DNA from 4 places in the Streptomyces parvus genome. Region 1 is predicted to be linked to each of the others. Evidence: riboswitches for the same ligand, from Rfam matches in the RefSeq annotation. Region 1 holds a riboswitch; each other region holds the start of a gene.
What was found. A riboswitch is a leader RNA that binds a small molecule or an ion and turns the genes downstream of it on or off. The one in region 1 is predicted to bind cobalamin.

Region 1 (7,424 bases):
CGCCGAGGACCGCGCTGCTGCATACCCGCGCGCCCGGCCCCAGCCGCCATACGAGGTGGTGGAGGTGCTGCCCGTCCTCGCGCCGGGCGCGCAGTTCACCGCGTTGCGCGGGAAGCCCGAGACGTACGGAAGAGATGGCGCACCCCTGGTGGCTCGGCGGGTCGGCGGTGGTCCGGCCTGTGGCCGCCACGGTTCTCCGATCCTATGCGAGCCCCGGCGGCTCACCCGATTGGCCTAACGGGTTCCGGAGTGGCCCGGTGCCGTCGTACGGGGCCGGAGCCCCGTACCGGGCTTCCGGGAGCCGCGATCCGGGCGGGCGGGCGGTTGCAGCGTCCATGCGGGTGAGGCGCGATGGAATCCGGACGCGCCACCTCCGGTGGAGCCAGCCACAGGGCGTGCCCGAGAGGAGGAATCGGTTATGGGAGCCGCTGACGGTTTCACGGATTCCGGAGAACTCGACGGTCTGACCGTGTACGACAACGACGGCGAGAAGGTCGGCAGCGTGGGCCGGGTGTACGTCGACGACGACACCGGCAAGCCCGACTGGGTCACGGTCAAGACCGGCCTGTTCGGTATGAAGGAGAGCTTCGTCCCGCTCGCCGGAGCCCGTCGAGTGGGTTCCGACCTGCATGTCGCCCATCCGAAGGAGAGCGTCAAGGACGCACCCCGGGTGGACGCGGACGCGCACCTCTCCGTGGCCGAGGAGGAGGAGCTGTACCGGCACTACGGCCTGAGCCGGAAGACCGGCAATCTCGGTGAGAACCGGCCGGGCGGCATGGACGCGCCGACCGTCGCCGGAACCGGGGCGATGGGCGCGGCGGGTGCCGCGGGCACGGCCCGGGGTACCGGAACGCCCCCCGGCGCCAAGGCGACCGGGAAGGCGACCACGGCCGGGACGAGCGCCGGGACGGCCGGCGCGGGAACGACAGGAGCTGCGGGCATGGCAGGATCAGGCAGCGGTACGGGCAGGCACCGCGACACGGACGCCTCCGCCACGGCGCGCCCGATGGCGGGCGCCGGTGCGGGCACGTCGCGGGCAGCCGACATGAGCGGCAAGGACGAGATGATCCGCTCCGAGGAGCAGCTGCACGTCGGCAAGGAGGAGTACGAGAGCGGCAAGGCGCGGCTGCACAAGTACGTGGTGACCGAGGAGGTCACCCGGACCGTGCCGGTCTCGCACGAAGAGGTGCGGGTGGTCCGCGAACCGCTCCAGCCCGGCGAGAAGACCACCGGGACCACGGACTTCGGCGAGCAGGACGTGGAGGTCACCCTGCACGCGGAACGCGCCACCGTACGCAAGGAGGCCGTGCCGGTGGAGCGGGTCCGGCTGGAGACCAACCGGGTCACCGAGCAGAAGGAAGTCTCCGCCGAGATCCGCAAGGAGAAGATCGACTACGCGGACGGCAAGGACATGGGCACCGGCAAGGACGCCGGTGGCGAGTTCGGCCGGGGGCGACGCCGCTGACCCGCACGACCTCAGGTGGCCGGAAGGCCGCTCCCACGTCCTCGGCCGCCGGGCGGGCTCGTTCAACGGGCCCGCCCGGCGGGCTGTCCTGCGTCGCCAGCGGTCAGCGGCGCGGCAGGAACCGTACCGAGGGGCGGCCGTCGGGACCGTCCGGGGTGACGACCGCCCGCACGCCGTAGACGTCCGCGATGCGTTCCTCGGTGATGACCTCGGCGGGGGTGCCTCCGGCGACGACGCGGCCGGCCTTCATCACGGTGATCCGGTCGCAGAACATCGCGGCCAGGTTGAGGTCGTGCAGCGCGACGACGCTGGTGACGGGGAGGCCGGCGACCAGGGCGAGCAGGTCCAGCTGGTGCTGGATGTCGAGATGGTTCGTCGGCTCGTCCAGCAGGAGTTCGCGGGGCTGCTGGGCCAGGGCGCGGGCGATCTGGACGCGTTGGCGTTCGCCGCCGGACAGGGTGTGCCAGGACTGCCCGGCGCGGTCCGTGAGCCCGGTGCGCCGCAGCGCGTCGGCGACGGCGTCCTCGTCGGTTCGGTCCGGGGCGGACCAGGCGCGCCGGTGCGGGATGCGGCCGAGGCGTACGACGTCCAGGACGCTGAGGTCGGCCTGGGTGACCGCGTGCTGGTCGACGACGGCGATCCGGCGGGCGACGGTGCGGCGGCCGAGACCGGCGAGGGGGTCGCCGTCCAGGGTGACGACGCCGGCGTCCGGGGCGAGGAGACCCGCGAGGATCCGCAGCAGGGTGGATTTTCCGGAGCCGTTGGGGCCGAGGAGCCCGACGGTGGAGCCGGGCGGCGGGGCGATGGCGACGCCGTCGAGGATGAGCCGGCCGCCCGCCTCGCGGCCGACACGGTCGGCGCGCAGGCCGGTGGAAACGCTCATGACGTGCTCCGGGTGCGGTACAGGACGAGGACGAAGGCGGGGACGCCGATCAGCGCGGTGACGACGCCGACCGGTACTTCCTGCGGGTCGAGGACGGTCCGGGCGAGGGTGTCGACCCAGACCAGGAAGACCGCCCCGGCGAGCGCGGTGACCGGGAGGAGCCGCCGGTGACCGGAGCCGGTGAGGGCGCGGGCGGCGTGCGGCAGGACCAGACCGACGAAGCCGATCGCCCCGGCGGCGCTGACCAGGGCGGCGGTCAGCAGGGCGGTGGTGCACAGCAGCACGATCCGGGTGCGGGCGACGTTCACGCCGAGCGCGGCGGCGGCGTCCTGCCCGAAGGCGAAGGCGTCGAGCGTACGGGCGTGGGCCAGGCAGATCACCAGGCAGACGGCGAGGACGGCGGAGCACAGGGCGACCTCGCTCCAGCCGACGCCGCTGAGCGAGCCGAGGAGCCAGAACAGCACCCCGCGGGTCTGCTCGGCGTCGGCGGAGGTCATCACGACGAAGGAGGTGAGGGCGGAGAAGAGCTGCATCGCGGCGACGCCGGAGAGGACGACGCGGTCGGTGGAGCCGCCGAGGGTGTGGCTGAGCAGCAGCACCAGGGCGAAGGAGAGGAGCGCCCCGACGAACGCCCCGGCCGACAGCGACACCGCTCCCCCGCCGACCCCGAGGACGACCACCATGACCGCCCCGGTGGAGGCGCCGGAGGAGACGCCGAGGACGAAGGGGTCGGCGAGCGGGTTGCGCAGCAGCGACTGCATCACCGTGCCGCACACCGCGAGCCCCGCGCCGCACACGGCGGCGAGGAGCGTACGCGGCATGCGGAGGTTCCAGATGATGCCGTCGCGGATCGGGCTGAGATCACTCGTGCCGAGCCCGAGGTGGGCGGCGACGGTGGACCAGACGTCGGGGACGGAGATCCGGGCGGGCCCGATGGTCACGGCGACCGCGACGGAGGCAACGAGGAGGAGCAGACCGCCGCCCCGGAGCAGCACGGTGAGCGGCGCCCCGGCCCGGGCCCGGCGAGCGGCGGCAGGCGGCGCGTCGGCCACCTTCGCGGCCGTACGGCTGTCCGTGCTCACCCTCACTCCGCGAGCCCGAAGTCGCGCAGTCCGGCCGCGACGCGCTCCAGCCCCTCCACGGTCCGGATGGTCGGGTTCATGGCCTGGCCGCTGAGGAGCACGTAGCGGCGGTTCCTGACGGCGTCCATCGTCTTCGTGACCGGGTTGGACTCCAGGAACTCGATCTTCTTCTCGGCGCTCTCGGCCGTCTGCGTCGTGCGGCTGAGGTCGCCGATGACCAGGACGTCGGGGTTGCGGTCGGCGACGGTCTCCCAGCTGATCTGGGGCCATTCGTCGCGGGTGTCGTCGAAGACGTTCCTCGCTCCGAGTTCCTCGGTGATGACGCCGGGGGCCCCGCAGCATCCCGCGAGGTAGGGGGCTTTGGAGTCGGAGAACCAGTAGAGGAGCGAGGTGCCGGAGGCGTCGACGCCGTCGGTCGCCCTGTCCACCCGGGCCCGGAGCTTCTTCACCAGGGCGTCGCCGCGTTCGGGGACGCCGAACACCTGGGCCAGTTCGCGTACTTCGGTGTAGACGCTGTCCATCGTCAGGGGTGCGGTGCGGGCTCCGTCACCGCTGCCGCTGTTGTCCTTGCCGACGCAGTCGGCGGGCGAGATGTAGGTCGGGACGCCGAGCTTCTCGAACTGTTCGCGCGGGGCGACGCCGCCCTTGGCGAGGGTCGAGGCGAAGGAGGCGGAGAGGAAGTCGGGCTCCATGTCCAGGACCTTCTCCGAGGAGGGCCGGTTCACCGATATCCGCTCGACGCCCGCGTTGGCCTTCTCCAGGCCCTTCATCACCGGGTCGCTCCAGGTGGCGGTGGCGGCGATCCGGTCGGCCAGGCCGAGCGAGAGGAGGATCTCGGTGGAACCCTGGTCGACGGAGACGGCCTGCCGGGGCGGGGCCTTCACCGTGACGGTGCGCCCGCAGTTCTTCAGGGTGAGCGGGAAGCCCCCGGCCTTCTTCCCGTCGGCGGCCCCGGTGCCCCCGCCCCCGCCGCAGGCGGTCAGCAGGAGGAGTCCGGCCGCGAGGAGAGCGGCGGTACGTATCGGGGCGGGGGTGGCCGTGGACAGCACGAAGGACCTCTGTGTCTCTGGGCCCAGCCGCGGAGCCCGTCGTACGGTTCCCGTGCCCCGGTGCGGGCGCGGGCGCCAGCAGGTCTTCGGACTCGGGTTCGTCCGGGCGGGACGCCTTCCCGGAGCACGCGTGTGCTCCAGTGGCCGTGGCCCCGCCCGTCCCCCTCACCGCTGCGCGTCAGTTCCGGATTCGCACCGGATTCCCTGACCCCGTCGCTGGGGTTCGACTGGCCCCGGCAAGCTATCACGTGTCTTCCCGCGGTTCGGGCGCGGTGCGGCGGGTCGTGGTCCGCGGGGCCGGTGCGGCGCGGGGTCTGCCCGCCGTACCGGCCGCGCGGGTTCCTCCGGGGCGGGCCGGGACGCCCTACGGGGCTTGGAGGGCGATGACCGCGTTCTGGCCGCCGAAGCCGAAGGAGTGGCTGACGGCACGTCGTACGGGGACCTCGCGTGGGGTCTTGGTGACGCAGTCGATGGCGAACCCGGGCTCGGGGGCGTCCAGGTTCGCGATCGGCGGGATCACCCCGTGCTGGAGCGTGAGGATCGTCAGGCCCGCCTCGATGGCGCCGGCCGCCCCCATGCAGTGGCCCAGTACGCCTTTCGGGGCGGTGACGGGCGGCCGGTGCGGGTAGGCCCGGCCGATGAGGGCGGCTTCGGTCGCGTCGCCCCGCGGGGTCGACGTGCCGTGCGCGTTGACGTGTTCGACGTCCTCGGCCCGCCAGCCCGCGTCGCGCAGCGCGGCGTCGACGGCCGCCCGCGCGACCTCCCCGGAGGGGTGCGGGCTGGTGGGGTGGTAAGCGTCGGTGGTGGCCCCGGTGCCCGCGATCAGCGCTCGGGGAAAGGCGCCGCGGGCGCGGGCTTCCTCGGCCCGTTCCAGGACCATGACGGCCGCGCCCTCGCCCATGACGATTCCGGCCCTGTCGGCGGCGAAGGGACGGCACAGGCGGGCGGGGTCGCCGTCCCGCGGTGCTGCTGCGCCGGAGCGGGCGAAGCCGGTCATGGCGACGGGGAAGACGATCGACTCGGTGGCCCCGGCGATGGCGATGTCGCACTGTCCCAGCGTCAGCATGTCCCGGGCCACCGAGAGTGCGGTCACCCCGGACGAGCAGGCCGTGCACGGGGCCAGGCTCGGCCCGGTGGCCTTCATCGCGATGGCGATCTCGGCCGCGGGCATGTTCGGGATGGTCAGCAGGATGCCCGACGGCGAGGTGGCCTCGGGGCCGCGTCGTTCCAGGGCGACGGCCTGTTCGGTGAGTCCCGCGGATCCTCCGCTGCTGGTGCCGACCACGACGGCGACCCGGGTCCCGTCCCAGTGCGCCGGGTCCAGCCCGGCGTCGGCGACCGCCTCCCGGGCGGCCAGGAGGGCGAACTTGACGTAGCGGCCCATCCGGAACGCGGACCGGCCGCCGACCGCGTCGTCGAGGTCGATGCCGGAGACCGTACAGGCGAAGTCGACGGCGCAGCCCTGCAGTTCGGGGACGGTGCGGGCGGGTGAGACGCCGGCGCGGACTCCGTCCCAGGTGGTGTCGGTGGTGTGGCCGACCGGGGTGATCATCCCCAGTCCCGTCACGGCGATGGCGGGTCGCTTCATCGGGTGTTGCTCACCGGCACGGCCGCCTCGGCCGCCGCGCTGCCGACGGCGTCGTCGATGTACGCGGAGATGTCGGCCAGCGTGGCGTCCTTGTAGAGCTTCTCGGAGTCGGCGTCGACGCCCAGGGTCTCCTTGATGATGACGGCGAACTCGGCGACCGCGAGGGAGTCCATCTCCAGGCTGTCCATGGTGGACTCCGGCAGGACCTCCTGGGCGGGCACCTTGAACGTCCCGGTCAGGACCTCGGTGATCTTGGGGTGAATGGCCTTCATGGTGATTCCTCTCATCGGGTTCGTCGAGATCGTCCGAGCGGTGGGGGAAACGGTGTTGCCCACCGCACGGAATAACTGGAAGACAATCTTCCGGTTACGCCTTCCGGTGAACCGATTCGTCTACGCTCACCTGCGGCTTCTCGAACCATCGGGAGATCACCGATGCGGTTCCCCAGTACGCCAGGAGGACCCCACGGGTGCCGAGCGCCGCGACCTTCTCGCGCAGCGGGCGCCTCCGGCTGCCGCAGACGGGCCGCCGGAACTCCGCCGCGCGGCCCCGGATTCCCGCCCCGCGGCTCCGGTGCCAGGCCCCCTCGGGGTCGTCGTAGACGTCCGCGTACCGGGGCCCGGCGATCGGCCAGTCCGACATCAGGCGCTCGGGCAGGGCGAAGCTCGCCACCAGGGCGGGGGTGTGTTCGGCCACGACGGCGGTCGCCTCCTCCACCGCGTCGGACAGAAGGGCGACCTGATCGGCGGTCAGCCGTCCGGAGGCGATCAGGTCACCGCTGTTGCGGGCGATCCACCGGAGCGCGAAGAGCCGGCGAAGCTCGGTCAGCCGTTCGCGCGCCTCTCCCCCGGGCAGGGTGGCGACGGCCTCGGCGTACGCTTCGTCCGCCTGCCGGTAGGCGTATGCCTCGACACCGCGCAGCGCCGCCGACGACGCGGCGTTCCAGCGGCCGAGCGGATCGCCGGGCGGGGCGGCGCTCATCCGCATCCGGGCGCGGGCGAACCAGAGGTCCTCGACGGCCGCGAACAGCCGGCCGAGAAAGGCGGGGTCGCCCAGGTCGCCGGGGCCGTCGTCGTCGGCCGTGTCCCGGTCGGTGGCGCTGAAGAGCATCTCGGCGGCGGCCTTGGCGTGGACGGCGAGGTTGTCGCCCTCGGCGGTGATCGCACCCTCGATGCCGGTGACCAGCTCGGTCATTCCGTTGTTCTCCAACAACCCCTGGGCTCCGCACCGTTCGCGGCATTCGACGATGACGTCGCGGGCCTGCCAGGTGATCCATCCCTTGGCGACGGCCACCAGGCGTTCCGCCTCGTCCCGGTCGGTCTCGGAGGCCGACTCCCAGCCGTCCAGGGCCCTGCGG
Region 2 (7,424 bases), 5.6 Mb from region 1:
GGTCGGCGGCGCGCAGCGGGAGCGTCTCGCGCAGCGCCGGCTCGTCGACCTGGATCACCGACGTGCCGTTCGCCTCCAGGTCGTCGACCTCGTCCCGCAGGGCGAGGGCCACCTGGCGGGCGGTCTCGCCGAGCGGCTGGTCGTCGCGGACGAAGGACCAGGCGAGCATGGTGACCGGCCCGGTGAGCATGCCCTTGACCGGGCGTTCGGTGAGCGACTGCGCATACGCGGTCCAGCGCACCGTCATCGGCCCGGGGCGCGAGATGTCCCCGGCGAGGACCGGCGGGCGGACGTACCGGGTGCCGTAGGACTGGACCCACCCGTGCTGGGTGGCGAGGCAGCCGGTGAGCTGTTCGGCGAAGTACTGCACCATGTCGTTGCGTTCGGGCTCGCCGTGCACGAGGACGTCGAGCCCGGCCTTCTCCTGGAAGGCGAGCACCTCGCGGATCTCGTCCTTGATGCGCTCCTCGTACCCGGCCCGGTCGATCCGTCCCGCCCTCAGGTCCGCCCGTGCGGTGCGCAGTTCGGTGGTCTGCGGGAAGGAGCCGATGGTGGTGGTCGGCAGCAGCGGCAGCCCGAGGTGGGCGCGCTGCGCTGCGGTCCGCTCGGCGTACGGCTGGGATCGGCGGCCGTCCGCGTCGGTGATGGCCGCCGTACGGGCGCGTACGGCCGGGTCGCGGGTGATCGCGGCATCGGTGCGGGAGGCCAGATCGGCCCGGTTGGCGGCGAGTTCGGCCGCGATGGCGTCCGTGCCGGAGGCCAGACCGCGGGCCAGGACGACGATCTCCTCGGTCTTCTGCCGGGCGAAGGAGAGCCAGCGGGCGATCTGCGGGTCGATGTCGCGCTCGGCCTCCGCGTCCAGCGGGACGTGCAGCAGGGAGCAGGAGGCGGAGACCTCGACGTGGTCGGCGAGGCCGAGCAGGGTGCCGAGGGTGGCGAGGGACTTCTCGTAGTCGTTGATCCAGATGTTGCGGCCGTTGACGACGCCTGCGACCAGCCGCTTGCCGGGCAGCCCGCCGGCGGCCACGAGGTCGTCCAGGTTGCCCGCGCCGGTCCCGGTGAAGTCGAGCGCGAGCCCGTCGACGGGGGCCTTGGCCAGGACCGCCAGCGCCTCGCCGAGCCGCCCGAAGTAGGAGGCGACCAGCAGCTTGGGCCGGTCGGTGACTCCGCCGAGCTCGCGGTAGGCGCGGGCGGCGGCGTTCAGCTCGGCGGGGGTGCGGTCCTGGACGAGGGCGGGCTCGTCCAGCTGCACCCACTCGGCGCCCGCCGCACGCAGGTCGGCGAGGACTTCGGCGTACACGGGCAGGAGCCGGTCCAGCAGGGTGAGCGGCTCGAAGCCGGCGGCCACACCGGGGGCCGCCTTGGCGAGCAGGAGGTAGGTGACGGGGCCGACGAGGACCGGACGCGGGGTGTGGCCGAGCGCGAGGGCCTCCTTGAACTCGGCGACCTGCTTGGCGGAGTCGGCGGCGAACACCGTGTCCGGCCCCAACTCGGGTACGAGGTAGTGGTAGTTGGTGTCGAACCACTTCGTCATCTCCAGCGGCGCGACGTCCTGCGTGCCGCGGGCCATGGCGAAGTAGCCGTCGAGGGCGTCGGCGCGGACCGCGTCGCGGTGCCGCTCGGGGACGGCGCCGGCCATGACGCTGGTGTCCAGGACATGGTCGTAGTACGAGAAGTCACCGGTCGGGACTTCGTGGACGCCGGCCTCGGCGAGCTGCTGCCAGGCTGCGCGGCGCAGTTCCGCGGCGGTCTGCCGGAGGGCGTCGGCGCTGACGCGGCCCTTCCAGTAGCCCTCGACGGCCTTCTTCAGTTCACGGTTCCGACCCTGGCGGGGGTAGCCGTACACGGTGGCCCGTGCTGCCGCGGCTGGGGGCTTCGCTGTCACGTGACTCTCCTTCGCGAGCGTGTCTGCGGTGCAGATCCCGGGACGGGACGCGGTCGCGAAGGGATGACGCATCGGGCGGACACCGGGCCACGTCCAACCGTGCCCGTCCACCTGATGGTTCCGCCGACCCGCCCACGAGGTCACCGAGATCTCCGCACGCGAACGGTCGCGTGCGGGCAACGGGCAGGTCTTCGGACTCGCGGGCCCGTCTGCCGGGGCAGACACCTAATGGCCGTCGCTTCCCAGACCCGGCCGGGCCCAGTGCGTATGACGGCGGTCGTTCCCACTCACCGCTGCGGGGCAGTCCCGGATTCCCACCGGGTTCCCTCTTACGACACCCCGCCTGGCGGACAGGGCGAACCAGCTGCACCGGCCAGCCTAGGCGGACGGCCACCGGGCGCACACCGCTGTTCACACTGCGGACGGTGACGTGAGACACGGACGGCCCTTTCCGGCCGTCTCCGGCCCGCATCGCCCGGGGCGGTCCGGTGCACCGGTGTACGCCTCGTACCCGCGGCACCCGTCCCGCGAGCGGCGCGCCGACGCTCATCCAGTTCCCCGACCGTTCGACTGCTGGCCATTCGCTCCCTGACCGTCGGTCAGGTCGCTCGTCTCGACTGTGCGGAGGCAGTGACCCGGATGTAACCGAATGGCGTAGGAGAATGCGGAACCACGGAGCGTCACAAGCCGTTCTTCTTCCCACTACCCGGGCCTGCCGATCCCCGGCAGGCCCGATCGAGGAACGGAAAACGTCATATGAAGAAGACAGTCGGGTGGGCCCAGGACGGCGACGACTGGACGATCACCGTGAACGGCACGCAGTACCGCGCGGTCGAGCGGCCGACGGACGGCCGGGTGGACAATTACCTGGTGCGAGGTGACGACCTGAGCGCCGAGTGCCCGAGCCTCGGTCATGGACTGGGCGTCATCCGGGAACACGAGTCCCGGCGCTGACCCCGGCCGGTCAGCCGAGCGGGCCGCCCACCGAACCGTCCGCGCCTTCCGCCGGGCGGCCCGCCGCCCCCTCGTCGCCCGCCGCCTTCTCGCCGCGCGGCCCCTGCCGCAGCAGATAGGTGTCCATGATCCAGCCGTGCCGTTCGCGGGCCTCCGCGCGCAGGCGGCTGATCTCGTCGGCCACCTCGTCGAGCGGGCCGGAGACCAGGATCTCGTCGGGGGTGCCGATGTACGCGCCCCAGTGGATCCACAGGCCCCGGCCCGTCAGACAGCTGAACGTCTCATGGCCGTCGAGCATCACGACGATGTCGCCGTCGTCCTCGGGGAAGCCCTGGGCCAACCGTCTGCCGGGGGTGATGCGAAGGGGGCGGCCGACCTGGTTCAGGGTGACGCGGTGCCGGGCGGCGAGGGCGGAGACGCTGCTGATGCCGGGGATCACCTCATGGCCGAATTCCACCGTGCCGCGCCCCCGGATGTCGTCGAGGATCGCGAGCGTGCTGTCGTACAGGGCCGGGTCGCCCCACACCAGGAAGGCTCCGCACTGCCCCGGTGCGAGCTCCTCGATGATCAGGCGTTCGCAGATGTCGGCGCGGCGGTGGCGCCAGTCGTGCACGGCGGAGGTGTAGCGCGCGGCATCGTCCTGGGTGCGGTCGCGCCACGGGTCGCCGGCCTCCACCACGCGGTAGGGGCCCGTGAGGTGCTCGTCGAGGAGGTCGCGCCGCAGCCGGGTCAGGGACTCCTTCTCCTTGCCCTTGCCGAGCACGAAGAAGACGTCGGCCCGGCGCATGGCCTTCACCGCGGCGAGGGTCAGATGGTCGGGGTCGCCGGCGCCCATACCGATGACCAGGATGTGCCGGGGTGCATCGCTGGTGCCTGCCATGTCTGCCATGTCGGCCGATCATGCCAGGGGCGAGGCGGGGCGGACTCACCAGGCGGCCCGGACCGGCCCGTCCACGACCCCGCCCCGCCCCGGCGCGTCGCCCCCACCGCGCCCCCGCCCCGCACCGGGGATGATCCACACCGTGATGTGCGTTGTATCCGGTTGTGTCCGGCTCCATGCGGCGAGCCGGGCCCTCTGAGAGAGCTGGAGGCGGCGCTGTGCACGGTGAGTACAAGGTTCCCGGCGGCAAGCTGGTCGTGGTGGACCTGGAGGTGGCGGGCGGGGCGCTGCGGGACGTCCGGGTCGCCGGGGACTTCTTCCTCGAACCGGACGAGGCGATCCTCGCGATCGACGCGGCTCTGGAGGGAGCCCCCGCCACCACCGACACCGCCGGGCTCACGGCCCGGATCGAGGCGGCGCTGCCCGACTCCACGGTGATGCTGGGACTGAGCGCGGAGGGCGTCGCCATCGCCGTACGCCGGGCGCTGGCGCAGGCCACGGAGTGGAGCGACTACGACTGGCAGCTGATCCACGACGCGCCTCAGTCGCCCGCGCTGCACATGGCGCTGGACGAGGTGATCACCGCCGAGGTGGCGGCGGGGCTGCGGCCGCCGACCCTGCGGGTCTGGGAGTGGGACTCCCCCGCCGTGATCATCGGCAGCTTCCAGTCGCTGCGCAACGAGGTGGACCCGGCGGGGGTGGAGCGCCACGGCGTGGACGTCGTACGCCGGATCTCGGGCGGCGGCGCGATGTTCGCCGAGCCCAGCTCCACCATCACGTACTCGCTCGCGGTGCCGCAGGCGCTGGTGTCGGGGCTGTCCTTCGCCGACAGTTACGCCTACCTGGACGACTGGGTGCTGGAAGCCCTCGCGGACATGGGCATCAAGGCCTGGTACCAGCCGCTCAACGACATCGCCACCGACGTCGGCAAGATCGCGGGGGCCGCGCAGAAGCGGGTGGTCGGGCCGGACGGCGGGCCGGGGGCCGTGCTGCACCACGTGACGATGGCGTACGACATCGACGCCGACAAGATGCTGGAGGTGCTCCGCATCGGCAAGGAGAAGATGTCGGACAAGGGCACCCGGTCGGCGAAGAAGCGCGTGGACCCGCTGCGGCGCCAGACCGGACTGCCGCGCCAGGTGGTGATCGAGCGGATGATCGACTCGTTCCGCAGGCGGCACGGCCTCACCACCGGAAGCGTGACCGACGCCGAGCTGGCCCGCGCCGAGGAGCTCGTACGGACCAAGTTCGCCACGCCGGGGTGGACGGCCCGGGTGCCGTAGGGCTCCCGGTGCGGATGGTCGCCGCCGCATACTGGGTCGTATGGACAAGGCGGCGTCCGGCTCCGGAGTACGGCAACGGCTCGGCAGGAGCCTGTTCGCCCGGGTGGCGGGGCCTTCCGGGCCGGAGAACCGGGCCCGGATCCACCACACCCCCGGCCCCCGCTGGTTCGGCCCGGACAGGCCGGTGCGCCGGGTGCACGGGGACGCGTCCATGTTCATCGGCGGGCTGCGCGCCCTGCTCCTCCAGTCGCTGCACCCCCTCGCCATGGCCGCCGTAGCGGGCCACTCGGGTTTCCGGGGCGATCCCTGGGGGCGGCTCCAGCGGACCAGCACGTTCCTGGCGGTGACCACGTTCGGCACGGCCGAGCACGCCCAGGAGGCGGTGGACCGCGTACGGTCCGTGCACGACCGGGTGCGCGGGACCGCTCCCTCCGGGGAGCCCTACCACGCAGCTGATCCGCACCTCCTGTGCTGGGTGCACATCGCCGAGGTGGACAGCTTCCTCCGCGCCCATCAGCGGTACGGGGCAAGGCCGTTGGACGGCGCGGGGTGCGACGGGTACATCCATGACATGGCGACGGTGGCCCACGCCCTCGGCGTCCCCGACCCGCCGCACGACCGGGCGGAGCTGGCGGAGCGCATCGCCGCCTACCGCCCGGAGCTGCGCGCCACCCAGGAGGCCCTGGACGCGGCCCGCTTCATTCTTCTGCACCCGCCGCTGCCCTGGCCGGCCCGTCCCCCGTACGCCGTGCTCGCCGCGAACGCCGTGGCCGCGCTCCCGGCCTGGGCCCGGGAGCCGTTGCGGCTGCCCCGGGTGCCGGGGGTCGAGGAGGTCTGCGTGCGGCCCGCCGGGAAGGCCCTGACCAGGACCATCCGGTGGGCGATGACCCCGCCTGCGGAAAGCTGAGGACCGTCCGGGTGCCGATGGCCGCCGCGGGCAGGACGATGGAGGGGTCCGTACGCGGGGGGCCCACGACGGGAGTCCCCGGTGACACGCAGCGAATCGACCGACGTCCTCGTGGTGGGCGCGGGCCCGGTCGGCCTGACGCTGGCCGCGGAACTGCGGCGGGCGGGGGTGGCCTGCCGGATCGTGGACCGGCTGCCCGCCCGGCTGCCGTACGCCAAGGCGGTGGGCGTCCAGCCGCGCACCCTGGAGCTCTTCGAGCGGATGGGCCTGGTGCGGGAGGTGCTGGACGCGGCGGTCCCGATGCGCGGGCAGCTGACGTACGTGAACGGGGTCGAGCAGGGCCGGGTCGAACTGGCCCTGCCGCCCGAGGTGCCGTACGGCTTCGCCGCGCTGCCGCAGTGCGACACCGAGCGCCTTCTGGAGGAGTTCCTCGGGCGCTACGGCACCGGGATCGAGCGGTCGACCGCGCTGGTGGCGTTCGCCCAGGATCCCGCCGGGGTGACCAGCCGGCTGACGACGACGTCCGGGGACGAGACGGAGGTCCGCTCCCGGTTCCTGGTGGGGTGCGACGGGGCGCACTCCGCGGTGCGCAAGGGGCTCGGGCTCACCTTCGAGGGCGGCGCGTTCCCCGAGGAGTACATGTTGGCCGATGTGGAGGTGGGGTGGGACCTGCCGCCCGGGTACGGGGTGCGCTCGATGCACCGCGGCGAGGACGGCGCGGTCGACGATCTGCTGGTCTGCGTCCCGCTGCCGGGGAACGGCCGCTACCGGATGTCGATGCTGGTGCCGCCGGAGCTGTCCGCCGCGCGGCAGGCCTCCGGTGCGGCGGGCGGCGGTGACGGGGTGGCACACGGCCTGGAAGGCGGTACGGCCCCCGCGCTCCCCGACATCCAGAAGGTCCTGGACCGGCTGGCGCCCAAGCCGGTCACCGCGTCCGCGCTGCGCTGGTCGTCGGTGTTCCGGATCAGCCACCGGCTGGTGGACCGGTACGGGGCGGGCCGGGTGTTCGTCGCCGGGGACGCGGCGCACATCCATCCGCCGACCGGCGCTCAAGGCATGAACACCGGGATCCAGGACGCCTGCAACCTGGCGTGGAAGCTGGCGCTCGCCAACGAGGGCGCGGCGGGGCCGCGGGTGCTCCCCGGTTACGACGCGGAGCGGCACCCGGTCGGCGAGGAGGTGGTGGGCCGGACCGTCCGGCACGCCGCCGAAGGGGTGCAGGCGGACCCGGCGGACCGGGAGACGCTGCTGCTGCGCGAGGCCCAGCTCCTGGTCGGCTACCGGGAGAGCCCGCTGGTGACGCCCCTCGCCCCGGACGACCCGGCCCCGCTGCGTCCGGGCGACCGGGCCCCGGACTGCGGCGGCCTCACCGGGGACATCGCCGCCTACCCGGTGCGCCTCTTCGACGTGTTGCGCGGCCGCGGGCACGTCCTGCTGGTGTACGGGGACCACCCGGCGGGAGACACCGCCGCCGATCTGGCTTCGGCGGCAAGGGAGTTGACCGGCGGCCGGATG
Region 3 (7,424 bases), 6.4 Mb from region 1:
CACGTACCGCTGGGAGAGCCCCCAGGACATCGCCGCACGGCTCGACTCACCCGAGTTCACCCCCGAGCAGCGGCGCCTGATCACCGGCGCCATCGACAAGGCCAATCCGCCGCGCGAGGGCCTGTGGCTCTGCCACGGAGTCTGCCGCGCCGGGGCTATCGAACTGGTCCCGGCCCTGGAGGACATCGGCGCCTGGCTGCGCGCCCACCCCAGCGAGATCGTGACCCTCATCGTCCAGGACGACATCAGCCCCGAGGACACCGAGAAGGCGTTCGACGCGGCCGGCCTGGACGACCTCCTGCACACGCCCGACGGGGACCCGGACGCCCCGTGGCCCACTCTGGGGGAGATGATCGACAGCGGCCGCAGGCTGGTGGTGTTCGCAGAGAAGGCCGACGGCCCGGCCCCCTGGTACCGCAACTTCTACCGGTACGGAATGGAGACCCCGTTCGCCTTCCGTAGCCCTTCCGAGATGACCTGCGCCCCCTACCGGGGCGGCACGGGAAAGCAGCTCTTCCTGCTCAACCACTTCATCACCAACGCCGGCGGCAGCCGCCTGGACGCCGGTCGTGTCAATGCCCGCGACTGGGTCCTGGAGCGGATCCGGGCCTGCGAGGCGGAGCGCGGCAGCCCGGTCACCTTCATCGCCGTCGACTACACGACGATCGGCGACGCGCTCGGAGCGGTGAACGAGCTGAACTCCCGCCGCACCCAGGGCGACTGACGGCACGATGCCCGCCCGACGGCACGTCCGGCAGCCGACGCGGCCGTGCCCCGAACCCCGGGAGAGCCGGAGGGGAGCGTGAGAGGCTACTTCCCCAGGGGCTCCCCACCGTGCGGACGGAGCCGGACGACCGCCGACAGATCGGGAACCCAGCGCCCATGAGACCTCCGAGCGACCCGGCACCGCAGGGTGCACCCGCCGCCGCACCGACCCCCGGCGACGGATCCCCACAGCGGGGCCGGGGCCGTCTGCTGGCCGTGAGCGACCTGCACGCCGCGGTGAGCGACAACCGGCCGATCGTCGAGTCCCTGCATCCGGCGTCCGACGCGGACTGGCTGATCGTCGCGGGTGATGTGGCGGAGCGGCCCGAGGACATCAGGTGGGCGCTCGGGCTCCTCGCGGAACGCTTCGCCCACGTGATCTGGACCCCCGGCAACCACGAGCTGTGGACCGTCTCCAAGGACCCGGTCCAACTGCGCGGCCAGGCCCGCTACGACCACCTCGTCGAGCTGTGCCGGGAGCTCGGAGTGACGACCCCGGAGGACCCCTTCCCGCTCTGGCCGGGTCCCGACGGGCCGGTGGCGATCGCGCCGCTCTTCCTCCTGTACGACTACACCTTCCGCGCCCCGGGAACGCACACGAAGGAGGAGTCGCTCGCCGTCGCGCACCAGAGCGGCATCGTCTGCAACGACGAGTACCTCCTGCACCCCGACCCCTATCCGACCCGGGAGGACTGGTGCCGTGCCCGGGTCGCCGAGACGGGCCGCCGGCTCGCGGAGCACGACCCGCAGATACCCCTCGTCCTCGCCGGACACTGGCCGCTCGTCCGCGAACCCACGTCGGTGATGTGGTACCCGGAGTTCGCCCAGTGGTGCGGCACCGAACTGACCGCCGACTGGCACCGCCGCTTCAACGTCGCCGCCGTCGTCTACGGCCACCTCCACATCCCCCGTACGACCTGGTACGACGGCGTGCGCTTCGAGGAGGTCTCCATCGGCTACCCCAGGGAGTGGCGCGAGCGGGGCCACCCGCGCGGCCTGCTGCGGCAGATCCTCCCGTACGGGGGTGAGCCCGCCCCACCGGAACAGACCGGGGCAGGACCCTCCGCACAGCCGCGCACCCCCGGAGGCCCCTCGTGATCGAGCTGCTGCTGCCCGCCGACGTCTCCTCGGCCGCCACCCGCGCGGAGACCGTCCCGGACGGAGCCCTCTTCCCGGAGGAGGAGGCGCTGATCGCCAAGAGCGTGGCCAAACGCAGGAACGATTTCGCGACGGCCCGTGCCTGCGCCCGGCGCGCCATGGCCGGACTCGGCCTGCCACCCGTGGCCGTACTCCGCGGCCACCGTGGGAGACCTCTGTGGCCCGAAGGAATCGTCGGCACGCTCACCCACTGCGCCGGCTACCGGGCGGCCGCGCTGGCCCGTGCGACGGACGTGCTGTCGCTGGGCATCGACGCCGAGCCGCACGCCCCACTCCCCACCGGCGTAAGGGAGTTGGTGACCCTGCCCGCCGAGCGCGAGCGGATCGGTCCGCCCGCGCCGGAGGTCCCGGGCGAAATCCACTGGGACCGCATCCTGTTCAGCGCCAAGGAGAGCGTATTCAAGACCTGGTACCCGGTCACCGGTGTCGAACTCGACTTCGTCCAGGCGGATCTGACGTTCCATCGCACCAACGGTCCGGGAAGCGGCCATGGGTCCCGGGGTCCCACCGCCGCCGAGGGCACTTTCGCCGCCCGGCTGCTGCTCACCGATCCGGCCCTGCCGACGACGCTGCACGGGCGGTGGCGGGTCGAGGACGACATCGTCACCACGGCGGTGCTGGTCCGGCCCGACTGGCGGATGAACAAAGGAATGTGACGGCCGGTCGGCCGTGAGAAGCGGTGGGCTGTGGTGCCCGTCCGGCCGGTGAGCGCCGGGCCGTGGGGGTCAGCCGGCCGGGGGAGCGGTGAGCGGGCGTCCGAGCCCCACGTTCCACCGGCCGGAGCGCCCGCTGAGTTCGGTCAGCGTCAGCGGGGCGACGTCCAGCCGCCAGAACGCCTCCGTGGGCAGACGCAGGCCGTGGACGACCGCCGCCCGGACGACGGCGGTCTCGGCCACCGCCAGGAAGCTCGCGCCCGGCGCGTCCGGTCCGCCGAGGGAGTCCAGCCACGCGCCGGTCCTGGTCACCAGGGCGCCCAGCGACTCGCCGCCGTGCGGAGCCGCCGACGGGTCGCCGAGCCAGGCCGCCACCGCCGCGGGTTCGGCGGCGGCCACCTCGTCGAGGCGGCGGCCGGCCCAGTCCGCCAGGTCCCAGCCGCCCAGGGCCGGTTCGGCCCGCGCCGTCAGTCCGAGGGCCTCGGCGGTTTCGCGGCACCGGCCGGAGGGGCCGCTGAGGACGAGCCCGGTCTCCGGCACCGTACCGGCGGCGGCCCGCGCACTCTCCCGGCCGGACCGGTCCAGGGGGGAGTCGCCGTCGAAGCGCGCCTCCCGCAGCGCCGCGTTCATCGCCGGTGAGACCAACACCACCCGTACTGTCATGTCCCTGCTTCCCATTCCGTACCCGGGGCCCCACAGCCTTGTCGCCCCAAGGCGTCCGCCCTCCGTGACGCCGCACATTCGACCATGGCGGCGCCTGCGCACAGGCGGTAGGGTCGCGTCGACCATGACGAGGGTGGGACGGAAGTCCGGTGAGAATCCGGCACGGTCGCGCCACTGTGAACCCGCCTCCGGGCGGGAAGTCAGACCCGGCACCTTCGTCTGAGCGCCACGACAGGGACGCGTGTTCCCACAGGAGGTTCTGCCATGGCACACTCCGCCGTTTCCGCGACGGAGACATCCGAGATCACTCCGATCTCGGCGAAGGCCCTTGCCCCGTGGGCGGTCTTCTTCGGCATTCTCATGCTCGTCCTGCTGTACTTCGTCGGCGCCGAACAGGGCGCCACCGCACTCATCTCGGGCGAAGGCGTCCACGAGTGGGTTCACGACGGCCGCCATCTGCTGGGCTTCCCCTGCCACTGAGACACCTGAGGAACCAGGGCCCCGCCCGGGACATCACCCCCCGGGGGAGTCAGCGGACGCGGCCGGCAGCGGCAAGCAAGAGAAATCAGGAAACCATCGTGAACCCCATATCTGTCAGAGCCCTGCTCGTGCGCGGCATGCTCGCGGGTCTGATCGCGGGCGCGCTCGCGCTCGTCGTCGCCTACTTCCTCGGCGAGTCCCAGGTGGACGCGGCCATCGCCCTCGAAGAGGCCCACAGTCATGACCACGGCGGCGGCGAGGAGTTGGTCAGCCGCACCATGCAGGCCACCGGCGGACTCGCCACCGGCGTCCTGGTATTCGGCGTCGCGGTGGGCGGGATCGCCGCCCTCGTGTTCTGCTACGCCCTGGGCCGCATCGGCGACTTCGGCCCCCGGGCCACGGCGGCGCTGATCGCGGGCGCCGCCCTGCTCACGGTCTACGTCGTACCGTTCCTCAAGTACCCGGCGAACCCGCCCGCCGTCGGCAACCCGGACACGATCGGCGAGCGCACCACACTGTTCTTCCTGATGGTCGCTCTCAGCGTGCTGCTGGCCGTCGCCGCCGTCATCATCGGCAAGCGGCTCGCACCCCGCCTGGGCAACTGGAACGCGAGCATCGCGGCCGTCGCCGGTTTCGTCCTGCTGATCGGTCTCGCCCACGCCTTCCTCCCCTCCTTCGACGAGGTGGGCAAGGACTTCCCGGCGACCCTGCTGTGGGAGTTCCGGCTCGCGACGCTGGCGGTCCAGGCGACGCTGTGGAGCACCTTCGGCATCGTCTTCGGCTATCTCACCGAGCGGCTTCTCAATCCCGCCGTCCGTGCGGCGGTGCCGCGTACCGCGAGTGCGGTGAACTGAGCCGTACGGACGCGCGCACACTGACCTGGACGACAGAACCCGCCGGGAGAGTCCGGCGGGTTCTGTCGTGTGCGGGCGGGTCCGGAGGGGGGTAGCGACGCTTTTGAGCGTCGCTACGATCGCGGGGGTAGCGTTGCTATCGATCTGGTGTTAGCGTTGATAACATCGGGTTTCACGGAACCGCCGCGACCCCAGTCGCCAGGAGCATTGCCATGACCGAACAGTCCGCAGCCGCATCGGCATCCGCGCCTCGCCGGGTGGCCGTGGTCACCGGAGGGTCGCGGGGCATCGGCCGCGAGAGCGCCGAACGGCTCGCCGCCGACGGCTTCGCGGTCGTCGTGAACTACGCGGGCAACCGGACCGAGGCCGAAGCCGCCGTCGCCGCGATCACCGCCGCGGGCGGCGAGGCCGTCGCCCAGCAGGCGGACGTGGCCGACGAGGTGGCGGTCGCCGCTCTCTTCGATGCTGCCGAGGAAGCGTTCGGCGGGATCGACGTGGTGGTGCACGCGGCGGGGGTCATGGCGCTCGCCCCGCTGGCCGAGCTCGAACTCGACACGCTCGACCGGATGCACCGCACCAACATCCGGGGCACGTTCGTCGTCGACCAGCAGGCGGCGCGGCGGGTGCGCGCGGGCGGCGCGATCATCAACTTCTCCAGTTCGGTGCTGTCGCTGGCCCTCCCCGGCTACACCGCGTACGCCGCGACCAAGGGTGCCGTCGAGGCCATGACCCTGATCCTCGCCCGGGAGCTGCGCGGCCGGGACATCACGGTCAACGCCGTGGCTCCGGGGCCGACCGCCACCGCTCTCTTCCTGGACGGCAAGGACGAGGAGACCGTCGCACGGATGGCCGCCCAGCCGCCGCTGGAACGGCTGGGGACCCCGCAGGACATAGCCGAAGTGGTCTCCTTCCTCGCCGGCCCGGCCCGCTGGGTCAACGGGCAGGTGCTGCGGGCCAACGGCGGCATCGTCTGAGGGTCGCCGTGCCGCTTGATAGCGTCCGTCCGGTGAGCACGAGTACCCGGACACGCATCCTGGAAGTGGCCGCCACCCTGGTCAGGGAATCGCCCGACGGCGACATCTCCACGCGCGCCGTGTGCGAGGCCGCCAAGGTGGGCCCACCGGCCCTCTACCGCCACTTCGGCGACAAGGAAGGACTGCTGTCGGCCGTCGTCGACCACGGCTTCGAGGAATACCTGGCGACGAAGAGGGAGCGCGGCGAGACGACGGACGCCGTGGAGGACCTGCGCCGGGGATGGGACAGCCACATCGCCTTCGCCCTCGACAACCGCAATCTCTACCGGCTGATGAACTCGCCGGCGATGCGCACCCCGCCCGCCGCGGCGCTGGAGTCCCACCGGATCCTCACCGGAGACCTCGAACGGGCCGCCGCCCAGGGCCGCATACGCGTCGCGCCCGAGCTGGCCGCCCAGATGATCATGTCGGCCAACGTGGGGGTGGCCCTGATGCTGGTCTCCCGTCCGGCGACGTTCGACGACATCGGGGTGTCCCACCGGGTGCGGGACGCGCTGTACGCGACGGTGCTCACACCGGAACCACCGCGGGAACCGTCGGCGAGCGTACCGGCGGACGCCGAAGTCCCCACGGCAGCAGCCCGGTTGAGCGCTCTGCTGCGGAAGGAGCGCGGGGCGGGGCTGAGCACCGCCGAGGCGGCGCTGATGAAGGAGTGGCTCGACCGGGTGGCGAACGCCTGCCCGGAGACCTGAACCGAGGCGTCGGACATGACGCCGCCCCGGGTGCGAGAGTGCGGGGAAGCCGGGATGTCGGCGCGTCCAGGTGCCCAGGTGTCCAGGAGTCCTTGCGTCAGGGTGCGGGGGAGGGGGCGTCGTGGTCGCGTAGGCCGTCCTCGATGCGGCGGGCCGCGTTCCCGAGGATCTGCTCGAGGTCCTTCCGTACCTCGTGTTCCGTGCTGCCGTGCGGTGCGTATGCGGACACCGTCAGCACCAGGTCGCCGTTCCGTAGGAGGAGGGTGCGGCCGGGGCGGCCCCGGTCGTCGGCCGGCAGCGAGTAGGCGTCCTCGTGCACCTTCTCGGGCCCACGCCCGTGAGCGCGGTCGAGATCCTCCTTGACGCGGTACGCGTGACGGGCGGGCTCGGCGTCCTCGTACACCGAGGCCGTGGCGCTGAGCTCCCAGAACGCGCCGTCCGGGCCCTTGAGGTCCGCGAGGCAGCCGGTCCGCCGGTAGAGCGGCCGCGCGCCGTCCTCACCGACGTCCTCCAGGGCGTCGGGGGAGGCGGAGTCGGTGGTGCTGCCGAGGCTGAAGCCTTCGGCGGGCGGTGCGCCCGTGAGGAGGTCGCACGGCCTGGCGGTCCAGCTGTGAACCCCCGGCGGACGAGCGCGCAGCTCCGCCGCCTCCCTCTTCGTCCCGTCGTCGCCACCGCCGGAGCAGCCTGCCGAGGCCGCCACCGCCAGCCCGATGAGCGCGGCCGACCGCGCCCGGCGTAACGCGGCGTTCCTGGATCCCTTCATCTCCCACCCCTTCGCCCTGGAGATCCCATTGTCCGATGCCCGTACCGGCGGGTAAAGGACACCGGGCCCGCACCGAAGGGTGCGGGCCCGGCAGGAGGCACGGGGCGGCGGCTCAGGAGCGTTCGGCTCCGGGGCCGAAATCACCGGTGAGGGCAGCGGCCATCCGCAGGTGCGGCGCCGCGTCGGCGGTGCGCCCCTGGCGTTCCAGTGTCCGGCCGAGCATGAGGTGCGCGTACGTCTCCACCGGGTCCAGCTCCAGGATCCTCCGCAGTTCCTCCTCCGCCTTTCCCAGCCGGGCGGAGTGGTAGTAGGAGCGAGCCAGCAGCAGCCGCGGCGCGACCTGCTCCGGCACCTCCTCGACG
Region 4 (7,424 bases), 2.1 Mb from region 1:
TGTGTTCATGGCTGGGATGCTACCCCCTATTCGTCAAAGTGACGAGATGTGGGGTCCGTTTGTGCGCCTGGCCCGCCCGGGTGGCAGCATGGGACAGGTGAGCGTTGCTACCCCGCTAGAGATCGAACGTCCCGATTCGGCCGAGGAGACCTTCGCGGTCCCCGAGCCGGACGTCCCGTGGGTGACGCTCGTCCACAACGACCCGGTCAACCTCATGAGCTACGTGACCTACGTCTTCCAGGCCTACTTCGGCTATTCGAAGGACAAGGCCCACAAGCTCATGCTGGACGTGCACCAGAAGGGCCGCGCCGTCGTCTCCAGCGGCAGCCGCGAGGAGATGGAACGCGACGTCCAGGCCATGCACGGTTACGGGCTGTGGGCCACCCTCACCCAGGACCGCAACTAGAGCCTCCCCCGCCCCGCCACCCGCCCCGTTCGATCCACCATCGGAGAATCCATGGCCGGCCATTTCGAGGCCACCCCAGGCGGCGGCGCGGCCGTCGCGCTCGACGAGGTCGAGATCTCCATCCTGCGCTCCCTCGCCGTCCAGCTGCTGGAGCTGATCGGCCCCGGCGACCAGCCCGCCGACGGCGAGGGCCCGCTCGCCGCCCTCTTCGCCGAGGGCCCCAGCAAGCCGCCCACCGACCCGGCGCTCGCCCGGCTCTTCCCCGACGCCTACGGCGGGCCCGAGGCGTCCGCCGGGGCCGGGAAGCCGGAGGAGGAGCACGAGCTGCGCGAGCGGGCCGCCGAGTTCCGCCGGTTCACCGAGGTGGACCTGCGCTCCGGCAAGCGTGACGACGCCCTCGCCGTCGTCCGCACCCTGGACGCGCTCTCGCCGGCCCCGGAGGGCGGGGCCGTCCTCACCCTCACCGGCGACGAGTGCCTCAGCTGGCTCCGCTCCCTCAACGACCTGCGCCTGACCATCGGCACCCGGCTGGAGGTCTCCGACGAGGACCAGGGCGAGGAGGGCTCGCTCTACCGGCTCCCCGACGCCGATCCGCGCAAGCCCATGGTGATGGCCTACCTCTGGCTCGGCGCCCTCCAGGAATCCCTGGTCGAGACACTGATGCCGTAGGCAGCCTCCGGAAAAGCCGAGCCGCCCACCCCGCCGGGGTGGGCGGCTCTTCGCTCAACGGACGCTCAGATCCGAGTAACGATCCCCCCAAGTCATTCGGGTCATTCGTGCCGGGCAGTGCCTTTCGTTCCCTTTTGCCTGTGGTGTGCACCACAGAATGTCCCACGGTGTCCTGTGACGGCCGTGATAAATCTTCACGACCACCCGGGGACGCCACCCCTGTTTCCCGGGGGCGCTACACACCGGCCGAACGCCGGTCGCACTCCATCCATATCCGGGGGGATCAGGACCTGATCCGCAGCCTTGTACGGCGCGCGGATCGGCGTGGAGAAAGGCGCACCACCATGACATCGGCGCAGGTCGACAAGGGACAGGTCGACAAAGGTCAGCCCGGCGGCAATGCCGGGGACGCCGGAGCCGGCGGTGAGGGATACCAGCGCGGTCTGGGAGCTCGCCAGATTCAGATGATCGCCATCGGCGGAGCCATCGGCACCGGGCTCTTCCTCGGCGCGGGCAAAGCCATCGACCGGGCCGGGCCCAGCCTCATCCTGGCCTACGTCATCGCGGGCCTGGTCATCTTCTTCATCATGCGGGCCCTGGGCGAACTGCTCATGTACCGCCCCGTCTCGGGTTCCTTCTCGGAGTACGCCCGCGAATTCATCAGCCCGTTCTTCGGATTCGTCACCGGCTGGACCTACTGGCTGTTCTGGGTCGTCACCGGAATCACCGAAGTCACCGCCGCCGCCACCTATATGACGTACTGGTGGAACATTCCGCAGTGGCTGTCCGCCCTGGTGTTCACCGTCATTCTCTACGGCGCCAACCTGATCTCCGTGAAGCTCTTCGGTGAGCTGGAGTTCTGGTTCTCCATGGTCAAGGTCACCGCCATCATCGGCATGATCCTGATCTGCGCGGGCGTTCTCACCATCGGCTTCTCCGACGCCGGTGAGACCGCGACCGTCTCCAACCTCTGGAACGACGGCGGATTCTTCCCCAACGGAATCACCGGCACCCTCATGACGCTCCAGATCGTCATGTTCGCCTTCCTCGCCGTGGAACTCGTCGGCGTCACCGCCGGGGAGTCCAAGGACCCCGAGACCGTGCTGCCCAAGGCCATCAACACCGTGCCGTGGCGCATCGCCGTCTTCTACGTCGGCGCGCTGATCATGATCCTCTCGGTCGTGCCGTGGTCCACCTTCAAGCCCGGCGTCTCCCCGTTCGTGAAGGCCTTCGAGGAGATGGGGCTCGGCGTCGGCGCCGCCATCGTCAACTTCGTCGTCCTCACCGCGGCGCTCTCCTCCTGCAACTCCGGCATGTACTCCACCGGCCGCATGCTCCGCGACCTCGCCCTCAACGGCCAGGGGCCCCGCGCCTTCACCAAGCTGACGAAGAACGGCCTGCCGCTGGTGGGGACCACGTTCTCCGCCGCCCTGATGCTCGTCGGCGTCTGGATCAACTACCAGTGGCCGGGCGAGGCGTTCAACTACGTCGTCTCCTTCGCGACCATCTCCGGCATGTGGGCCTGGATCATGATCCTGGTCAGCCAGATCCGCTACCGCCGCAAGGCCGACGCCGGTCTCCTGCCGCAGTCCTCGTTCAAGGCCCCGGGCGCCCCGTTCACCAGCTGGTTCGCGCTCTGCTTCATCGGCATGGTCATCGTGATGATGGCGATCGACAAGGACGCCCGGATCTCGCTCTACTGCGCACCCCTGTGGGCGCTCATCCTCTTCGTCTCCTACCGGGTGCTCCGGTCGCGCGCCACGGAGCCGGAGAAGGCCACGACCGAGACCCGCTGACCCGGAGGGCCGGGGCCCGCCCCGGGAGCCTCACCGACCCCGAGGGCGGGCCCCACGACCACCCTCCTCCCGGACCGCCCCGACCGCCCCAAAGGCCGACGGCGTCCAGCATGCGGCCCTCCGCGTACCACCCACCGGTACGCGGGGGGCCGCCTGCTTATCCTGGCGCCATGCTGACCATCACCCAGACGCTCTACGACCAGATCGTCGCCCACTCCCGCGCCGACCACCCCGACGAGGCGTGCGGAGTGGTCGCGGGCCCGGCCGGGACGGACCGCCCCGAGCGCTTCATCCCGATGCTCAACGCCGCCCGCTCGCCCACGTTCTACGAGTTCGACTCCGCCGACCTCCTCAAGCTCTACCGCGAGATGGACGACCGCGACGAGGAACCCGTGATCGTCTACCACTCGCACACGGCGACCGAGGCCTACCCCTCCCGCACCGACGTCACGTACGCCAACGAGCCCGGCGCCCACTACGTCCTGGTCTCCACCGCCGACACCGACGGCTCGGGCCCCTTCCAGTTCCGCTCGTACCGCATCGTGGACGGCGAGATCACCGAGGAAGACGTCCAGGTCGTCGACGCGTACTGAGCCCCAGGTGCCGCGCGGAGCCGCCGAACCGGTCTGGCACACTGCACCCGAACCCATCAAGGCGGCAGGAACCAGGAAGCCGGTGCGAATCCGGCACGGTCCCGCCACTGTGACCGGGCCCCCTCCCACGCGGACGCGTCCCCGACAGGACGCACCGCACCGGAGGGCGGCCCGGAAGCCAGGAACTGGCCGGCCGCCTTCTCGCATCGACCAGGGGACGCGGAAATCCCCCGGAGAGGCCCCGCCATGACCTGGCGCACCCCCGCGCTCATAGCCGCCGTGCTGCTCCCGCTCGCCCTCACCGCCTGCTCCGCCTCGGAGAACGCCGACGCCGAGCCCGAGGCCGCGGCCACCAGCGAAGGATTCCCGTACACCGTCGAGAACTGCGGTGTCACCACCACGTACAAGGCCCCGCCGAAGCGCGTGGTCACCATGAACCAGCACGTCACCGAGATCATGCTGGAACTGGGCCTGGAGAAGTCCCTCGTCGGAACCGCCTACCTCGACGACCAGGTCCTGCCGAAGTACGCGAAGGACTACGCCTCCGTCCCCGTCCTCGCCAAGGAGTACCCCTCCTACGAGCAGGTCCTCGCCGCGAACCCCGACTTCGTCTACGGCGGCTACGCCAGCGCCTTCACCGCCGGTGACGGCCGCGGCCGCGAGGCGTTCAAGAAGGCCGGCATCGAGACCCGCCTCAACACCGAGAGCTGCACCAAGGACGACCAGCCCATGGACACCCTCTACGAGGAGATCCGCGAGGTCGGCCGCACCTTCGGCGTCAGCGACCGCGCCGAGGCATGGATCGACCAGGCCAAGGCCGACACCTCGGCCACCGCGAAGAAGCTGGCCGGCCTGAAGCCCCTCTCCGTCTTCGTCTACGACAGCGGCGACAAGACCGCCTTCACCGCGGGCGGCGAGGGCATCGGCAACGAGCTGATCGAACGGGCCGGCGGCACCAACGTCTTCGCCGACCTCGACAAGCCCTTCGGCGACGCCTCCTGGGAGAACGTCGTCGACCGCAGGCCCGAAGTCATCGTGATCTACGACTACGGGGCCACCACCGTCGAACAGAAGAAGAAGCGCCTCCTCACCGACCCGGCCCTCGCCGGCGTCCCCGCCGTCAAGAACCAGCGCTTCGCCGTCATGCCGCTCTCCGACGCGGTACTCGGCGTCCGCGTCCCCGCCGCCGTCGACAAGCTCGCGGCCCAGCTCCACCCGGAGGCGGGCAAGGCGGCCACCACCCCGTGACCTGCCGCGCCTCCGCCCCGCGGCGGCCGCTCGGTTACGTCCTGGTGCTCGGCGGCCTCGCCGCGCTCCTGGCCGTGACCGTGCTGGCCGCCCTCGCCCTCGGCTCCGTCCGCATCCCGCCCGGCCAGGTACTCGACATCCTGACCGGGCGGGCGGAGGCGAGCCCGTTCCGCACGATCGTCCTGGACGTGCGGCTGCCCCGGGTCCTGCTCGGCATCCTCGTCGGCGCCGGACTCGCCGTCATCGGCACCGTCCTCCAGGCCCTCGTACGCAACCAGCTCGCCGACCCGTTCCTCCTCGGCGTCTCCTCCGGAGCCTCCACGGGCGCGGTCCTGGTCATCGTCCTCGGTATCGGCGCGTCGCTCGCCACCACCGTCACGATCCCCGCCGCCGCCTTCGCCGGCGCCCTGCTCTCCCTGCTGCTCGTCTACACCCTGGCGCGCGGCGGGGGCGGCATCACGACCAACCGCCTCGTCCTCGCCGGCGTCGCCGTCTCCTACGTCCTCTCCGCCCTGACCAGCCTGATCCTGGTCACCTCCGCCCGCGCCGACCACCTCCAGGAAGTCCTCTACTGGACCCTCGGCGGCCTCGGCGCCGCCCGCTGGGACATGCTCGCGCTCCCCGCGACCACCCTGGTCGCGGGCACGGCGGTCCTCCTCACCCTGGCCCGCCCGCTCGACCTGCTCCTGGTGGGGGAGGAGGGCGCGACCGTCCTCGGCCTCGACACCGCCCGCTTCCGGGCCGCCGTCTTCGTCCTCGCCTCCCTGATGACGGGGGTGCTCGTCGCCTACAGCGGGGCGATCGGCTTCATCGGCCTGATGGTCCCGCACATGGCGCGGATGGCGGTCGGCGCCGCACACCGCGCACTCCTCCCGGTCGTCGCGCTCGGCGGCGCGGTGTTCCTGGTCCTCGCGGACCTGGCCGCCCGGACGCTCGCCGCCCCGCAGGACATCCCGGTCGGGGTGCTCACGGCCCTGACCGGCGGCCCGTTCTTCCTGTGGATGCTGCGGCGCAGGCCCGAAGGAGCACCGGCATGAGGCGCGTACGTCCGAGCCGGGGGAGCGCCGGCACGACGAAGCCACGTCCCGAGGGAGCCCACCCGTGACCACCCTGCGCACCGAAGGCCTCTCGTACGGGACCGGCGAGGGCCGCCACCTCGTCGACGCCGTCGACCTCACCGCCGCCGACGGCGAGACCGTCGGCCTCGTCGGCCCCAACGGAAGCGGCAAGACCACCCTCCTGCGCTGCGTCTACGGCACCCTGCGCCCCACCCACGGCCGGGTCCTCCTCGACGGCGACGACCTCGCCGCCCTTCCCGTGAAGGCCCGCGCCCAGCGCATCGCCACCGTCCCGCAGGACGGCCACGCCGGATTCGAGCTCACCGTCGGCCAGGTCGTCGCGATGGGCCGCGCCCCGCACAAGCGGTTCTGGGAGGCCGACACCGCCGCCGACACCGCCCTGGTCACCGAGGCCCTCGACCGGGTCGGGATCGCCGCACTCGAACCCCGTGCGTTCGCCTCCCTCTCCGGCGGCGAACGCCAGCGGGCCCTGGTCGCCCGCGCCCTGGTCCAGCAGCCCTCGCTGGTCGTCCTGGACGAGCCGACCAACCACCTGGACATCCGCTACCAGCTGGAGATCCTCTCCCTGGTCCGCGAACTGGGCACCACCAACCTCCTCGCCCTGCACGACCTCAACCTCGCCGCCTACTACTGCGACCGCCTCTACGTCCTCAAGGACGGCCGGGTCGTCGCCTCCGGCACCCCGGAAGAGGTCCTCACCGCCGAACTGCTCGGCGAGGTGTACGGCGTCGCCGCCGAGGTCAGCGCCCACCCGAAGACCGGCGCACCCACGGTCGTCTACCTGCCGGAGGGCCCCGGACACCCCATCATGTCCACATAGCGACCACCGACCATCCACCATGTGGGATCACACTCGGGTTTCCGCACAGGGAATCGATACGATGCCCGCATGGTTCCCCATGACGTGAGCAACAAGACGCCGGGCACGCTGCTCGTCGCGCGGCTGCACGTCGACCTGTGCAGGCTCGCGAGCGCGATCTGTCCCACCCGCAGCCTGCCCGTGAGCCGCCCGGCCTGAGCCGCGGTCCGCGCGCCCACCCACACGCACCACCCCCCGCGCGGGGGCAGAAACGCGCGCCCCACGCCACCTCTCCGCTTTCGACAGGAGCCCACGCCATGGCCATCGAGGTCCGCATCCCGACCATCCTCCGCACCTACACCGACGGCGCGAAGGCCGTCGAAGGCACCGGGGACACCCTCGCCGACCTCTTCGCCGACCTGGAGAGCCGCCACACCGGCATCCGTGAGCGCATCGTCGACGGCGAACAGCTCCGCCGCTTCGTGAACGTCTACCTCAACGACGAGGACGTCCGCTTCCTCGACGGCATCTCCACCAAGCTCAGCGACGGCGACAACGTCACGATCCTTCCGGCCGTCGCCGGCGGCATGCGCTGATGCGGTACGACTCCCCGCTGGCGGCCGTGGGGAACACGCCCCTCGTCCGCCTCCCGCGGCTGTCCCCGTCCGAGGAGGTCCGCATCTGGGCCAAGCTGGAGGACCGCAACCCCACGGGCTCGATCAAGGACCGCCCGGCGCTCCACATGGTCGAACAGGCCGAGAAGGACGGCCGGCTCACCCCCGGCTGCACCATCCTGGAGCCCACCAGCGGCAACACCGGCATCTCGCTCGCCAT

Region 2: it holds a riboswitch for cobalamin, as region 1 does, so the genes downstream of both, metE (5-methyltetrahydropteroyltriglutamate--homocysteine S-methyltransferase) here and RNL97_RS02195 (ABC transporter substrate-binding protein) in region 1, are expected to answer to the same signal.
Region 3: it holds a riboswitch for cobalamin, as region 1 does, so the genes downstream of both, RNL97_RS30770 (CbtB domain-containing protein) here and RNL97_RS02195 (ABC transporter substrate-binding protein) in region 1, are expected to answer to the same signal.
Region 4: it holds a riboswitch for cobalamin, as region 1 does, so the genes downstream of both, RNL97_RS11820 (ABC transporter substrate-binding protein) here and RNL97_RS02195 (ABC transporter substrate-binding protein) in region 1, are expected to answer to the same signal.

Annotation. Positions count from the first base shown of each region.
Region 1 is NZ_CP135079.1:274,774-282,197, forward strand. It holds gene RNL97_RS02175 (adenosylcobinamide amidohydrolase) at 1-190, opposite strand, end outside; gene RNL97_RS02180 (PRC and DUF2382 domain-containing protein) at 419-1,465, shown strand; gene RNL97_RS02185 (ABC transporter ATP-binding protein) at 1,569-2,348, opposite strand; gene RNL97_RS02190 (FecCD family ABC transporter permease) at 2,345-3,430, opposite strand; gene RNL97_RS02195 (ABC transporter substrate-binding protein) at 3,433-4,479, opposite strand; cobalamin riboswitch at 4,540-4,726, opposite strand; gene RNL97_RS02200 (beta-ketoacyl-[acyl-carrier-protein] synthase family protein) at 4,844-6,067, opposite strand; gene RNL97_RS02205 (acyl carrier protein) at 6,064-6,339, opposite strand; gene RNL97_RS02210 (acyl-CoA dehydrogenase family protein) at 6,434-7,424, opposite strand, start outside.
Region 2 is NZ_CP135079.1:5,873,368-5,880,791, reverse strand. It holds gene metE (5-methyltetrahydropteroyltriglutamate--homocysteine S-methyltransferase) at 1-1,885, opposite strand, end outside; cobalamin riboswitch at 2,063-2,252, opposite strand; gene RNL97_RS27455 (hypothetical protein) at 2,642-2,839, shown strand; gene cobF (precorrin-6A synthase (deacetylating)) at 2,850-3,719, opposite strand; gene RNL97_RS27445 (lipoate--protein ligase family protein) at 3,938-5,002, shown strand; gene RNL97_RS27440 (oxygenase MpaB family protein) at 5,043-5,909, shown strand; gene RNL97_RS27435 (FAD-dependent monooxygenase) at 5,991-7,424, shown strand, end outside.
Region 3 is NZ_CP135079.1:6,639,014-6,646,437, forward strand. It holds gene RNL97_RS30750 (hypothetical protein) at 1-724, shown strand, start outside; gene RNL97_RS30755 (metallophosphoesterase family protein) at 883-1,863, shown strand; gene RNL97_RS30760 (4'-phosphopantetheinyl transferase family protein) at 1,860-2,579, shown strand; gene RNL97_RS30765 (histidine phosphatase family protein) at 2,649-3,239, opposite strand; adenosylcobalamin (AdoCbl) riboswitch at 3,366-3,459, shown strand; gene RNL97_RS30770 (CbtB domain-containing protein) at 3,504-3,719, shown strand; gene RNL97_RS30775 (CbtA family protein) at 3,818-4,573, shown strand; gene RNL97_RS30780 (SDR family oxidoreductase) at 4,786-5,547, shown strand; gene RNL97_RS30785 (TetR/AcrR family transcriptional regulator) at 5,580-6,299, shown strand; gene RNL97_RS30790 (hypothetical protein) at 6,397-7,062, opposite strand; gene RNL97_RS30795 (tetratricopeptide repeat protein) at 7,175-7,424, opposite strand, start outside.
Region 4 is NZ_CP135079.1:2,420,244-2,427,667, reverse strand. It holds gene RNL97_RS11845 (nicotinate phosphoribosyltransferase) at 1-9, opposite strand, end outside; gene clpS (ATP-dependent Clp protease adapter ClpS) at 89-406, shown strand; gene RNL97_RS11835 (DUF2017 domain-containing protein) at 458-1,075, shown strand; gene RNL97_RS11830 (amino acid permease) at 1,420-2,871, shown strand; gene RNL97_RS11825 (M67 family metallopeptidase) at 3,042-3,464, shown strand; cobalamin riboswitch at 3,482-3,672, shown strand; gene RNL97_RS11820 (ABC transporter substrate-binding protein) at 3,711-4,712, shown strand; gene RNL97_RS11815 (FecCD family ABC transporter permease) at 4,709-5,749, shown strand; gene RNL97_RS11810 (ABC transporter ATP-binding protein) at 5,814-6,611, shown strand; gene RNL97_RS11805 (putative leader peptide) at 6,681-6,809, shown strand; gene RNL97_RS11800 (MoaD/ThiS family protein) at 6,908-7,186, shown strand; gene RNL97_RS11795 (PLP-dependent cysteine synthase family protein) at 7,186-7,424, shown strand, end outside.